DNA from 4 places in the Buttiauxella ferragutiae genome. Region 1 is predicted to be linked to each of the others. Evidence: predicted binding sites of a transcription regulator. Region 1 holds the regulator's gene; each other region holds the start of a gene.

What was found. The regulator LexA, encoded in region 1, represses DNA repair genes until DNA is damaged. The targets are predictions, from matches to a motif close to TNCTGTATGTACATACAGNA.
Region 2: dinG (ATP-dependent DNA helicase DinG) is a predicted target of LexA. The motif match lies at 1,206-1,225, and genes of this name have one in related genera.
Region 3: rmuC (DNA recombination protein RmuC) is a predicted target of LexA. The motif match lies at 1,676-1,695, and genes of this name have one in related genera.
Region 4: mutH (DNA mismatch repair endonuclease MutH) is a predicted target of LexA. The motif match lies at 962-981, and genes of this name have one in related genera.

The regions. Positions count from the first base shown of each region.
Region 1 covers NZ_CP093332.1:4,967,658-4,970,817, reverse strand. Annotated here, with positions in the region: gene plsB (glycerol-3-phosphate 1-O-acyltransferase PlsB) at 1-578, opposite strand, end outside; gene MNO13_RS22860 (diacylglycerol kinase) at 705-1,073, shown strand; gene lexA (transcriptional repressor LexA) at 1,182-1,790, shown strand; gene dinF (MATE family efflux transporter DinF) at 1,859-3,160, shown strand, end outside.
Region 2 covers NZ_CP093332.1:3,702,539-3,705,698, forward strand. Annotated here, with positions in the region: gene dinG (ATP-dependent DNA helicase DinG) at 1-1,193, opposite strand, end outside; gene MNO13_RS17140 (ribosomal protein uL16 3-hydroxylase) at 1,334-2,455, shown strand; gene MNO13_RS17145 (MerR family transcriptional regulator) at 2,552-3,160, shown strand, end outside.
Region 3 covers NZ_CP093332.1:5,072,843-5,076,002, forward strand. Annotated here, with positions in the region: gene ubiE (bifunctional demethylmenaquinone methyltransferase/2-methoxy-6-polyprenyl-1,4-benzoquinol methylase UbiE) at 1-106, opposite strand, end outside; gene rmuC (DNA recombination protein RmuC) at 198-1,631, opposite strand; gene udp (uridine phosphorylase) at 1,767-2,528, opposite strand; gene MNO13_RS23330 (dienelactone hydrolase family protein) at 2,786-3,160, shown strand, end outside.
Region 4 covers NZ_CP093332.1:947,279-950,438, reverse strand. Annotated here, with positions in the region: gene rppH (RNA pyrophosphohydrolase) at 1-528, opposite strand, end outside; gene mutH (DNA mismatch repair endonuclease MutH) at 1,215-1,901, shown strand; gene MNO13_RS04295 (YgdI/YgdR family lipoprotein) at 2,034-2,252, shown strand; gene MNO13_RS04290 (NADP(H)-dependent aldo-keto reductase) at 2,408-3,160, shown strand, end outside.

The DNA.
Region 1 (3,160 bases):
ACGCGAGCCAGTTTTTGGGCGATTTTTTTGTCTGTACCGTGGTCGGTTGCCATCTGGCGCAGCGAAACCGGAGCGGAGAAACGCACAAAGCTGTCGCGCCCAAGCCAGGAAACAGCGAAAAATTTCTGGACGCCGTTCAGCATCTTTAATGGCGGATTCACTTCGCCTTTTTCGCGCCCAGGGGAGCGGCCAAACATCACCGATACTGGCACCATCTGCACATCCAGATTTGGATTGCTGCGGTGTAAGTCGAGGTAATCGTGGAACAGTTTGATCGACTCTTCTTTTGGCGTGTAATAAGTGAAAACACGCGGGCCGCCATGGATAAAGACATAGCGCGGCAATACCGCACCGTCGATTTCTAACGGCTCGAGAGGGTCGGGCAAGTTATGCGCGAGACATTGTGCGCGCAGCGTTAATAAGTCCGCCTTGGAGTTATACGGCAGGACATACATAATCGGGCGTGTGGGATCTAAGCCCAGTTCGGCTTGTGGATCTGCCGGAATGGACTTGCTCTTTACCAGAACGCCTAATGGTAAATTAAGTAATTTGTAGTAGATTCTTGGCCAGCCTGACATAAACGATGTAAAGCCTCAGGTTAATGATGCAAATTCGCCGCAAGAATATCAGAATCTGGCTCAGATTTCTGTGGCGTTGCAATATAGATAAGCATTGACCCAAATAATTTGAAAAGGTTTCCCAAAATGGCGAGCAGTACCACTGGACTTACCCGTATCATCAAAGCCGCAGGCTACTCATGGAAAGGGCTCAAAGCAGCCTGGATTAACGAAGCGGCTTTCCGCCAGGAAGGGGTTAGCGCGCTCATCGCCATCGCCATCGCTTGCTGGTTAGATGTTGACCCTATCACCCGTATTTTACTGATTGGTTCTGTTGTGCTGGTCATGATTGTCGAAATTCTCAATAGCGCTATCGAGGCGCTTGTTGACCGTGTTGGTACCGATTACCACGAGCTTTCAGGACGAGCCAAGGACATGGGGTCTGCTGCCGTATTAATCGCCATTATCCTCGCAGTTATTACCTGGGTCACACTGCTTTGGCCGCATTTGCGATGATCTTTCCAGAATAGTTAAGTCCCTGGTTTTTTGCTCAATTTGTGGTTCCAAAATCGCCTTTGACTGTATATACTCACAGCATAACTGTATAAACACCCAGGGGGCGGAATGAAAGCGTTAACTACCAGGCAGCAAGAGGTGTTTGATCTTATTCGGGATCATATCAGCCAGACCGGCATGCCACCGACTCGTGCCGAGATTGCTCAACGTCTGGGGTTCCGTTCTCCGAACGCCGCTGAAGAGCACCTGAAAGCACTTGCCCGTAAAGGCGTCATTGAGATTATCTCTGGTGCGTCGCGCGGTATCCGCTTGCTGGTGGAAGAAGTTACCGGTATTCCGCTGGTTGGGCGTGTTGCTGCGGGGGAACCACTCCTTGCACAACAGCACATCGAAGGCCATTACCAGGTTGACCCATCACTGTTTAAACCAAATGCCGATTTCCTGTTGCGCGTTAGCGGGATGTCTATGAAAGACATCGGTATTATGGACGGCGACCTGCTTGCAGTTCATAAAACTCAGGATGTGCGTAACGGCCAGGTTGTGGTGGCGCGTATTGACGACGAAGTGACTGTTAAGCGCTTAAAGCAGCAGGGTAATACCGTTCATCTTCTGCCTGAAAATAGCGAATTTGAACCTATTGTGGTTGACCTGCGCGAACATAGCTTCTCTATTGAAGGGTTGGCGGTTGGGGTAATTCGCAACGGCGACTGGCTGTAAACTTCTCCAGATGATGCGCTTTAATGCGCATCATCGTCTTAATTCTCTTATCTCTTCCTGGATTGGCCATGCGATTTTTCTCGACGGCTGACAGAGCTCTCTGGCGCCTCGCCTTACCCATGATTTTTTCCAACATCACCGTGCCTTTACTGGGCCTTGTTGATACCGCGGTAATTGGTCATTTGGATAGCCCTGTTTATCTTGGCGGTGTCGCTATTGGTGCGACGGCAACCAGCTTCTTATTTATGCTGTTGCTGTTTTTGCGCATGAGCACCACCGGTTTAACTGCCCAGGCATTTGGTGCCAATAATCCCTCTGCTTTAGCGCGTGCACTGGTTCAGCCCTTGCTATTGGCGTTAGGAGCAGGGGTGGCGATCGTCTTACTGCGTGAACCGCTGATATCCCTGGCCTTGCATATCGTCGGCGGCAATGAAGATGTTTTGTTGCAGGCCCGGCGATTCCTTGAAATACGTTGGCTTAGTGCGCCAGCCTCGCTTGCCAACCTGGTCTTGTTGGGCTGGTTGTTAGGCGTTCAGTATGCGCGTGCGCCAGTTATCTTGCTGGTTGTCGGAAACGTACTGAATATCGTGCTGGATGTGTGGCTGGTTATGGGGCTACACATGGATGTTCAGGGCGCGGCACTCGCCACCGTCACCGCAGAATATGCGACGTTTATCATTGGTTTGCTGATGGTGAAAAAGGTCATGGGTTTGCGCGGAATCAGCTTTGAGATGCTCAAAGAGTCCTGGCGCGGGAATGTGCGGCGTCTGCTGGCACTCAATCGCGACATCATGCTGCGCTCGCTGTTGCTACAGGTCTGTTTCGCCTCAGTCACTATCTTTGGCGCGCGGTTAGGTAGCGAAATCGTCGCGGTTAACGCCGTGTTGATGACGCTATTAACCTTCACCGCCTATGCGCTCGATGGGTTCGCCTATGCCGTTGAAGCCCATTCCGGGCAGGCGTTTGGCGCTAAAAACCGTGGTCAATTGCTCGAAGTATGGGGCGCTGCATGTCGCCAGGCGGGCTTAGTCGCTCTTATGTTCGCCGCTGTGTATGCGCTGTTTGGTGAGCACATTGTTTCGCTTCTTACCTCTATCCCTGAATTGCAGCTACAGGCAGACCGCTACTTGCACTGGCAGATTGTTTTGCCCGTTGTTGGTGTCTGGTGTTATTTGCTGGACGGCATGTTTATTGGCGCAACGCGAGGTACGGAAATGCGCAACAGCATGGCGGTTGCGGCATTGGGATTTGGGCTGACGTTGCTCACCGTGCCTTATCTGGGAAATCATGGTCTGTGGTTATCCGTGGCTGTGTTCCTGGCTTTGCGCGGACTGTCTTTGGGATGGATTTGGCGTCGCCATTGGCGGGAT
Region 2 (3,160 bases), 1.3 Mb from region 1:
GTTTCGAAATACCCCAATGCGCGGTTCATATGCAGTAACGCGCGGTGCAGACGCACAATATCGTGCGTTCCGGTTTTTTCGCCCAAATCGTTAAGCAGCGCTTCAGCCAGGCTGCGCAACCCTTCCATTAGCTTCGCCAGGCGTTTGCAAATCACCATGATTTCTTCGGGCAAAACGCCCATTTCAAAACGGTGCACCGCTTCCTGTTCGCCCGGTAACCACAATGAAACGATGCTGTTAAACGAACTCAGCAGTTCATAAATTTCATCACAATGATTGGTCAGACGTTCGGGTGATGTCAGCGGTGGCGGGCTTTTCGGGCGGAACTGCGCCATGCAGGTTTCGACCAGTTTAGTGAAGAGATCGAACTGCAAACGGCTGTAACCGGGCGTGACTTCGGCGCTCATTTCCAGCGCGTCTCGGGCCACATCCGGCAAATGATGTCCTTCGTCTAAAATCAGCAGCAGGTTTTTTGCCTCAGGCAACACCGCGTCGCTTTCCATAGCCGCCATCACCAGCGAATGGTTTGCTACTACCACTTCCGCATCGTCAATCTCACGCCGTGCCACAAAGAACGGGCATTCGCGATACCAGTGGCAATTGCGCCCCAGACAGCTGGCTTTGTCGGTGCTTAAACGCCGCCAGAGATCGTCTTCAATATTTTGCGAAGTATGGTCGCGCAGTCCGTCCCATTTATAGGCATCAAGATCGGTTTTCAGTTTGGCGCAACGTTGTTGTTCATCTTTGCTGGTCGGTGCCATTTCATCTTCCAGAAAAGCCAGCAAATCACCTTGTGAAGCGTTGTCCGTCGCCAGGGCTGACAGGTTGCGCGGGCAAACGTAACGCCCACGACCAAAGGCGGCGGTAAATTTGAGATCGGGGATAATTTTGCGCAGCAGCGGCAAGTCTTTGCTGAAGATTTGATCCTGAAGGGCGACGTTGGCGGTGCTGACTACTAACGTTTTTTGCTCACCACGGGCGATGGCGATCCCGGGGATCAGGTAAGAAAGAGTTTTCCCCACACCTGTGGGTGCCTCAATCGCCAGATGACGACCCGCTTCGCCCGCTAGCGTTTTCGCCACTTCGGCAATCATTTGCCGTTGCGGTGGGCGCGGAATAAAGTCCGGGATCTGCTGCTGCAGCGCCTTATACCAGGCGGCGATTTGCTCTTTTTGAGCTGAGGACAAAGCCATGGAAACCACTTTTACTGTATAAACAACCACTATTGTCCCACTTTTTGCAGTCTTACAGCAAGGCTTGACGCATGACAAAGTGGCCAGGGGCGGTTCCTCTCTATAATCGAGCCTGTTTATCTTCCCACTGGTATCAAAAAATGGATTATCAACTCAATTTAGACTGGCCTGAGTTTATGGCGAAATACTGGCAGAAAAAGCCGGTTATTTTGAAAAATGCGTTTCCGAATTTTGTCGATCCGATTACGCCGGATGAGTTAGCTGGTCTTGCTATGGAAGCAGAAGTGGATAGCCGCCTGGTAAGCCACACCAACGGTCAGTGGCAGGCTGCCAACGGGCCTTTCGAAGATTTTGATAATCTGGGGGAAACCGGTTGGTCGCTGTTGGCACAGGCCGTTAACCACTGGCATGCACCCGCGGCTGAACTGGTACGTCCATTCCGTGTGTTACCGGACTGGCGTCTGGATGACCTGATGATCTCCTACTCGGTTCCTGGCGGCGGCGTTGGCCCACATATCGACCAATATGACGTGTTTATTATTCAGGGCATGGGCAGCCGTCGTTGGCGTGTCGGTGACAAACTGCCGATGCGCCAGTTCTGCCCGCATCCAGCGTTGCTGCACGTTGACCCGTTTGAACCGATCATTGATGAAGATCTGGAACCTGGTGACATTCTGTATATTCCACCAGGTTTCCCACACGATGGTTTCACTCATGAAACCGCACTCAACTACTCCGTCGGTTTCCGTGGGCCAAATGGCCGCGATTTGATCAGCAGCTTTGCTGATTACGCGCTGGAAAACGATCTCGGTGGCGAGCATTACAGCGATCCTGATTTAACCTGCCGCGAGCATCCGGGCAAAGTTGAAGGCTATGAGCTGGCTCGTCTGCGCGACATGATGATGGAAGTGATTAGCCAGCCTGAAGATTTCAAGCAGTGGTTTGGCCGCTTTATTACCACTCCGCGCCATGAGCTGGACATTGCGCCAGCGGAGCCGCCATATCAGCCTGGGGAAATCCTTGATGCGTTGCTCGGCGGCGAATGCCTGACGCGGTTGAGCGGTTTGCGCGTGCTGAATGTCGAGGGCGAGTTCTTCGTCAACAGCGAACCGATGGAAGAGCCGGTTCCGCATGCCGCTGATGCTTTGTGCCGTTACACCCTGTTGAGCCAGGCCGAACTGGGCGATGCTTTGCAGAACCCAGAATTTGTAAGCGTCTTAACTGAGTTAGTTAATCAAGGATATTGGTATTTCGACGATTAACAGATTTAGTTGCACCATGTAACTAAAAATTACCCAGAGTCTTTGTAACTGACTACAGTTATACGGGGGGTTTCCCGGGTAGACTTTGGGGATAACATGGCGCTTTATACAATCGGTGAAGTGGCTCTGCTTTGTGATATCAACCCCGTAACGTTGCGTGCCTGGCAACGGCGTTACGGGCTTTTGAAACCGCAGCGTACCGATGGCGGCCATCGATTATTTGACGATGCCGACCTCGAACGTATCCGTGAAATCAAACGCTGGATTGAAAACGGTGTTCAAGTCAGCAAGGTGAAAGCCTTACTGAGTGGGGAACTTCAGGATCGAGAAAGCGGCTGGCGTGAACGCCAGGAGCTATTGCTTCACCATTTACAAGCTGGCAGTCCGAACCGGTTACGAAACTGGATGGCTGACATTGGCCGCGACTATCCGGCAGAAACCCTCGTCAACCAGCTCTACATCCCTCTTCGTCGCCGTCTGCAATGCCAACAAGTCACACTCAACACGTTACTCAGTCTGCTGGATGGCGCCTTGATCAATTACATTGCACTGTGTCTCGCCTCCGCGCGCAAACGCAGCGGTAAAGATGCGCTATTAATTGGATGGGATACACCGGATACCACCCGTTTATGGATGGCGGCGTGGATGGCAATCCAACAAGGCTGGCGTGTGGATGTGTTAGCGCATCCGTTGCACCAGTTGCGC
Region 3 (3,160 bases), 110 kb from region 1:
ATTTTGCGGCCACAGAGTGGAACACATTAGCGACCATATCGGCCTTTTGTTCTTTCGCTACAGTGCGAAAACCAAAGTGTGTTGTTTCCTGGGATTCTTCAACCATCTCAATGCCTGCTTATCCAAAAAATGTTCATGAAGTGTAACAGAACGAGCCCTAAAGCCCTATGCTTCAAGCTGCAGGGATTAACCTGAACTTAACGCTCACCAACGATACGTCGGTTCTCTAAACTGTTGTCCGTGCTCTTTTCTTCGTCGTTTTCATGCTCGTGGCGAACTGAATTCTCGTCTTCTTCAAATCTGGCCTGCTCGACCAATTCTGGATTAATCTCACGTTTAACCTCAACGCCCAGCCCACGAAACGCATCGGCCTGCACGAGAATATTACCGCGTCCTGAAGAGAGCTTTTTCATCGCCTGCCGGTAGTTGTCCTGGGCTTTATCCAGGCTTTGGCCTATCGCCGACATGTCATCCACAAAGAGGCGCATTTTGTCATACAGGCGACTGGCACGTTCGGCAATTTGTTGCGCATTCCGGCTTTGATGCTCATAACGCCACAAATTGGCAACGGTTCTTAACGCCACCAGCAAGGTCGTCGGGCTAACCAGCATGATGTTATTTTTCAGGGCTTCGCTGATGAGTTCAGGCTGGCGGTCAATCGCCAGTAAAAATGCGGGTTCGACGGGGATAAACATCAAAACATAATCCAGCGAACGCAAACCCGGTAATTGCTGATAATCTTTGCGGCCCAGCATACGAATGTGGTTACGCATCGCTGCAATATGTTCGTTGAGCGCACTTTCTCGCGTTAACTCGTCGTCGCCATTGTAATAACGTTCATAGGCCACTAACGTCATCTTGGCGTCGATCACCACATCTTTACCCTGTGGCAAACGCACGATCACATCAGGCTGCATACGGCTGTTATTTTCGAGCTGAATATTCACCTGTGTTTCGTATTCATAACCTTCGCGTAAACCTGACGCCTCCAACACCCGCGTCAAGATCACTTCGCCCCAATTGCCCTGAGTTTTGTTATCCCCTTTCAGGGCTTTGGTGAGATTCAGTGCCTCTTGCGCCATTTGGGCATTCAGCTGTTGCAGGCTGCGGATTTCATGAGTCAGCGTGTGGCGTTCACGAGCCTCCTGGCCAAAACTTTCCTGGACCTGGCGGCGGAAACCATCCAGTTGCTCACGCAGCGGCGACAGTAACCCGTTCAAACTCTGGCGGTTTTGCTCTTCAACTTTGCGGCCACTTTGCTCAAAAATACGGTTAGCGAGGTTTTCAAATTGCTCGCTCAGGCGTTGTTCGCTGTTGAGCATCTGGCGATGTTTGTCATCGGCATTCAGGCGGGTTTGTTCCAGCAATGTGGAGAGTTCGCGAATATCAGCTTCTTGCGCACTGTTGATTTCGAGCTGGGTGCGTAGCTCGCGATTAAGCTGCTCACACTCCGCTTTCCAGTGCTGATTTTGCTGCAACTCTTGCCGGGCCGCAGTCAGTTCGCCGTAGATTTCTCGTTGTTCTTCATGCAGTGCGGATTGCCGCCCGGCAGCCCGCAAACTTGCCAGCAACCAACCCGTCAAAACCCCCACCAGCGTAACGCCGATGCCGAATAAAATAGAAAGATCCACAGTCACTCCTACAAGCCATGCCAAACCCCAGCAAAATAAAATTCTGCTGTATAAATGTCCAGATGAAAAGGGATTTCCTGCGAGGTGTTACGCAAAGCGTAAAAATTAAGCCGGCTTGCACCGGCTTTGGGGAAACTAGATTAAGCGGCGAGCCGCTTCCACGACGATTTTCACCGCATGGCTTTCGGTTTTCTTCATGGTCTCAGCGTTCGGGATCTCTTGCTGAGTACGGTTTACAATCACACCAGCAACCATACCCGCACGCAAGCCCTGGCTTGCACACATGGTCAGAAGGGTCGCAGATTCCATCTCGTAGTTCATCACGCCCATCTGCTGCCATTCTTCCATGGAGCCTTTGTAGCGGTTAACAACGCGGCCTGAGAAGGTGTCGTAGCGTTCCTGACCCGGGTAGAAGGTATCAGAAGATGCCGTCACGCCAATGTGCGTGGTCGCGCCGATAGATTTCGCGGCTTCAACCAGTGCGGTGGTACAAGCAAAATCTGCAACTGCTGGGAATTCCATTGGTGCAAAGTGCAGGCTGGCACCGTCAAGGCGCACAGACGCGGTGGTCACCAGAACATCACCAACATTAATATGCGGCTGAATAGCGCCTGTCGTCCCGATACGCAGGAAGGTACGAATACCCAGTTGTGCCAGTTCTTCCACAGCGATTGAAGTAGACGGGCCGCCGATACCGGTAGAGCACACGATAACTGGCTTGCCGTCTAATTCCGCACGCCAGGTAGTAAATTCACGGTGGGCAGCCAGTTTGACCGGCTTGTCCATCAGCACAGCGATTTTTTCAACTCGCTCAGGATCACCCGGGACGATGGCAAGTGTTGCCCCCTGCAGATCACTTTTGGTTAGGCCGAGGTGAAAAACATCAGACTTGGACATAACAGAACTCCTGCGTTGAATAGATTGGCTTGCGCCTCAAGAAGGTACTTTACAGAACCCCTGCAAAAAATTTCGTGACGCATTTCACTTTGAATGAAACAAATTACATCAATTTCATATTTTTTGGTGACTCCTGTCACATTTAAGCGTGCTACCTGTTCCTTTTTCAGACAGCGAAAACATTTTAGTCTGGAGATTAGCCTAAATAAATCCTGGCTATAGTTATCGCACTGCGCTAATCAAAAAGGAGAATGCTAATGAAAGAAGAACAAGCCACAGGTCATTTGCCGGGCGGGAATTTTGCGCCAGCGGCCTCCCCACCTGCTTCAACAGTACTGCATACCCCAGATGACGCAATTCAGGCCGGGGAAACCTCGATTCCCACCCGGGGCGAGAATATGCCCGCTTATCACGCCCGCCCAAAAGACGCGGCAAGTTCTTTGCCTATCGTAATTGTGGTGCAGGAAATTTTCGGTGTGCATGAACATATTCGCGACATTTGCCGCCGTCTGGCGCTGGAAGGGTATCTCGCCATCGCGCCAGAGCTTTATTTCCGTCAGGGCGATCCTAATGAGTATGCCGACATTCCAACTTTATTCAGCGGGCTGGTATCCAAAGTACCTGATGCACAA
Region 4 (3,160 bases), 1.3 Mb from region 1:
ACCTCTTTTACGTCGCCAGGCAGGCGCGTTATTACGTGGTGGCGCAACTTCCTGCAGCGGCATTACGACGCTGGCAAACTCTTTCATCACCCGACGATAAACATCGCGTTTAAAGGAGACAACCTGACGAACCGGATACCAATAGCTAACCCAACGCCAGCCATCAAACTCTGGGGTACTACTGGTTTGCATATTGATATCGTTATCGCTGCTGATCAACTGCAAGAGAAACCATTTTTGTTTCTGGCCGATACAAACCGGCTTTGTGTCCCAACGCACCAAACGTTTAGGTAACTTGTAACGTAACCAGTTTCGGGTCGAGGCGAGTATTCGGACATCTTTTCGCTGTAACCCCACTTCCTCGAAAAGCTCCCGGTACATTGCCTGTTCCGGGGATTCGCCAGGATTGATGCCACCTTGCGGAAACTGCCAGGAATGTTGACCAAAACGCCTGGCCCACATCACTTGACCCTGCCGATTACAGATTACGATACCAACATTCGGGCGGTAGCCATCATCATCGATCACCGGACTACCTCAAAACAAACTTAGATTAGGGCGATTGTTTCATACAAGCGCTAGACGGTAAACCACTGTGTAACGGTTGCAAGAAGGAATAACAATTGAATAACTCACAAAATATGACCGAGTTATAAACATTAGCCAGTTTGGAGCATGGGGTTTATTCACTTTTTCTGTGGATATAACTGTGAAGAACTACCTGATACTCTCGGGACAACTTAGGATAAGTCTAAATTCATCGTGATTTTCATAAATAAAAAAAACATAAATTTCAGTTAGATAACCAATGATAAATCAACTTACACCCAGGAAGTGTGATGATCATCACATGCCAGAATCTCACACTGATGAAAGATCGACCAATGACGTTTTTATCCACAGATTGTGCCAACAAGTTAGTCACAAACTGGTGAAAAAATGGGTTTTACCCCCCAGTCAAGGCTGTAAATCGAACCAGTAGTGAGCTTTTTTACCAGTTATCCCATTTTTCTGTGGATAACCCAGTGTAAGATCCTGTTCATTGCCAGTGACCAGAATGGGAAAAGGTTTTTACAGAATCCAAAACATCTCCTTTTTGACGATAAAAATGATTCAAAATCAGTACATTGCCATTCTTACCCCCGACACGCTAAACTATTTCCATCTTGTGGGTAAACCACGTTCATTTTTTAACCGATCGGCAATCAGGCACAATGGAAGCACTTCGTCCTTTACTTAACCCTCCAGAAAACGAACAGATTTTACTGGCTCAAGCCCAGAAACTCGCGGGATATACGCTGGGTGAATTGGCGACGTTAGCCGATTTGCCGATCCCTAAAGATCTGAAACGTGACAAAGGTTGGATCGGAGTTCTACTTGAATTGTGGCTGGGTGCCAGTGCTGGGAGCAAACCCGAGCAAGATTTCGCAGCACTAGGTATCGAATTAAAAACGATCCCGGTTGATAGACTCGGTCGCCCACTGGAAACCACTTTTGTTTGTGTTGCCCCACTCACCGGCAATACTGGCGTGGTTTGGGAAACCAGCCATGTGCGCCACAAGCTAAAACGCGTGCTGTGGATCCCTGTTGAAGGAGAGCGGCAAATTCCGCTGGCGGAAAGGCATATCGGCTCACCATTATTGTGGGCACCTTCAGCAGAGGAAGAGCGGCAGCTACGTTTGGATTGGGAAGAGTTGATGGATTTAATTGTGCTGGGCCAGGTCGAACGTATCACTGCCCGCCATGGTGAAGTGCTGCAGTTGCGTCCGAAAGCTGCCAACAGTAAAGCGTTAACTGATGCGGTGGGTGCCGACGGCGCACCAATTCTGACGTTACCACGCGGTTTTTATCTAAAAAAGAACTTTACAGCGGCTCTGCTAGCTAATCATTTCTCGTTGTAGATTTATTTGGCTTGCCCCCCAGATTCTCGCTTCCCTTCTGTTTCTTTTAAGAATTTACTGCTTATCATCTCTGGCTAGTCGAGTTATTACTAGACTGTATAGGTCATACCAAACCACACGAGGCGAATAACGATGAAAAAATGGGCAGTTCTTATTTCCGCTGTCGGTCTGGCATTTGCGGTTTCCGGTTGTAGCAGTGATTACGTGATGGCGACCAAAGATGGCCGTATGATCCTGACTGACGGTAAACCCAAAGTCGATGACGACACAGGCTTAGTCAGCTATCGCGATCAGCAAGGCAACGAGATGCAAATTAATCGCGATGATGTTTCACAAATCATTGAACGCTAGAAAATACAGCCTTTAAAGGTCAGCGCCTCGCTGGCCTGTAACACTTTTTCTTCACTTACCCTCTTCCGCTTTTGCTCCCCCTCTGCCATGTTTATAGTCCATTTTTTGTCGGGCGCTCGCCTGACCGATAAGACATAAGAATAAGGAAAGCGGCTATGCAATATCACCGTATCCCCCACAGCTCCCTTGAAATAAGTACGCTAGGGTTGGGAACCATGACGTTTGGTGAGCAAAACAGCGAAGCCGACGCACATGCACAGCTTGATTACGCAGTACACCAGGGCGTTAACCTGATTGATGTCGCAGAAATGTACCCTGTCCCGCCACGCCCGGAGACACAAGGGTTAACAGAGACCTATGTCGGTAACTGGCTAAAGCAGCGCGCGAATCGCGAGAAGCTGATCATTGCCACCAAGGTCAGCGGCCCGAGCCGCAATAATGATGTTGGCATTCGCCCAAACCAAATGCTGGATCGCAGGAACATTCGTGATGCGCTGGATGCCAGCCTGAAGCGTCTGCAAACCGACTATATCGATCTCTATCAAGTTCACTGGCCGCAACGCGCCACCAACTGCTTTGGCAAGCTGGGTTATACGTGGACCGATAACGCAGTGCCGGTCACATTGCTTGAAACCCTGGAAGCACTGACTGAGTTCCAGCGTGCCGGGAAAATCCGCTACATCGGTGTATCCAACGAAACGCCGTGGGGCGTTATGCGTTACCTGCAACTGGCTGAAAAACATGATTTACCGCGCATTGTCACCATCCAAAACCCGTACAGTCTGGTAAACCGCAGCTTTGAAGTGGGGCTGGCGGAGATCACTCAGCGTGAAGGTGTTGAGCTGCTGGCCTATTCCTGCCTGGGGTTCGGCACACTGACCGGGAAATATCTCAACGGAGCCAAACCT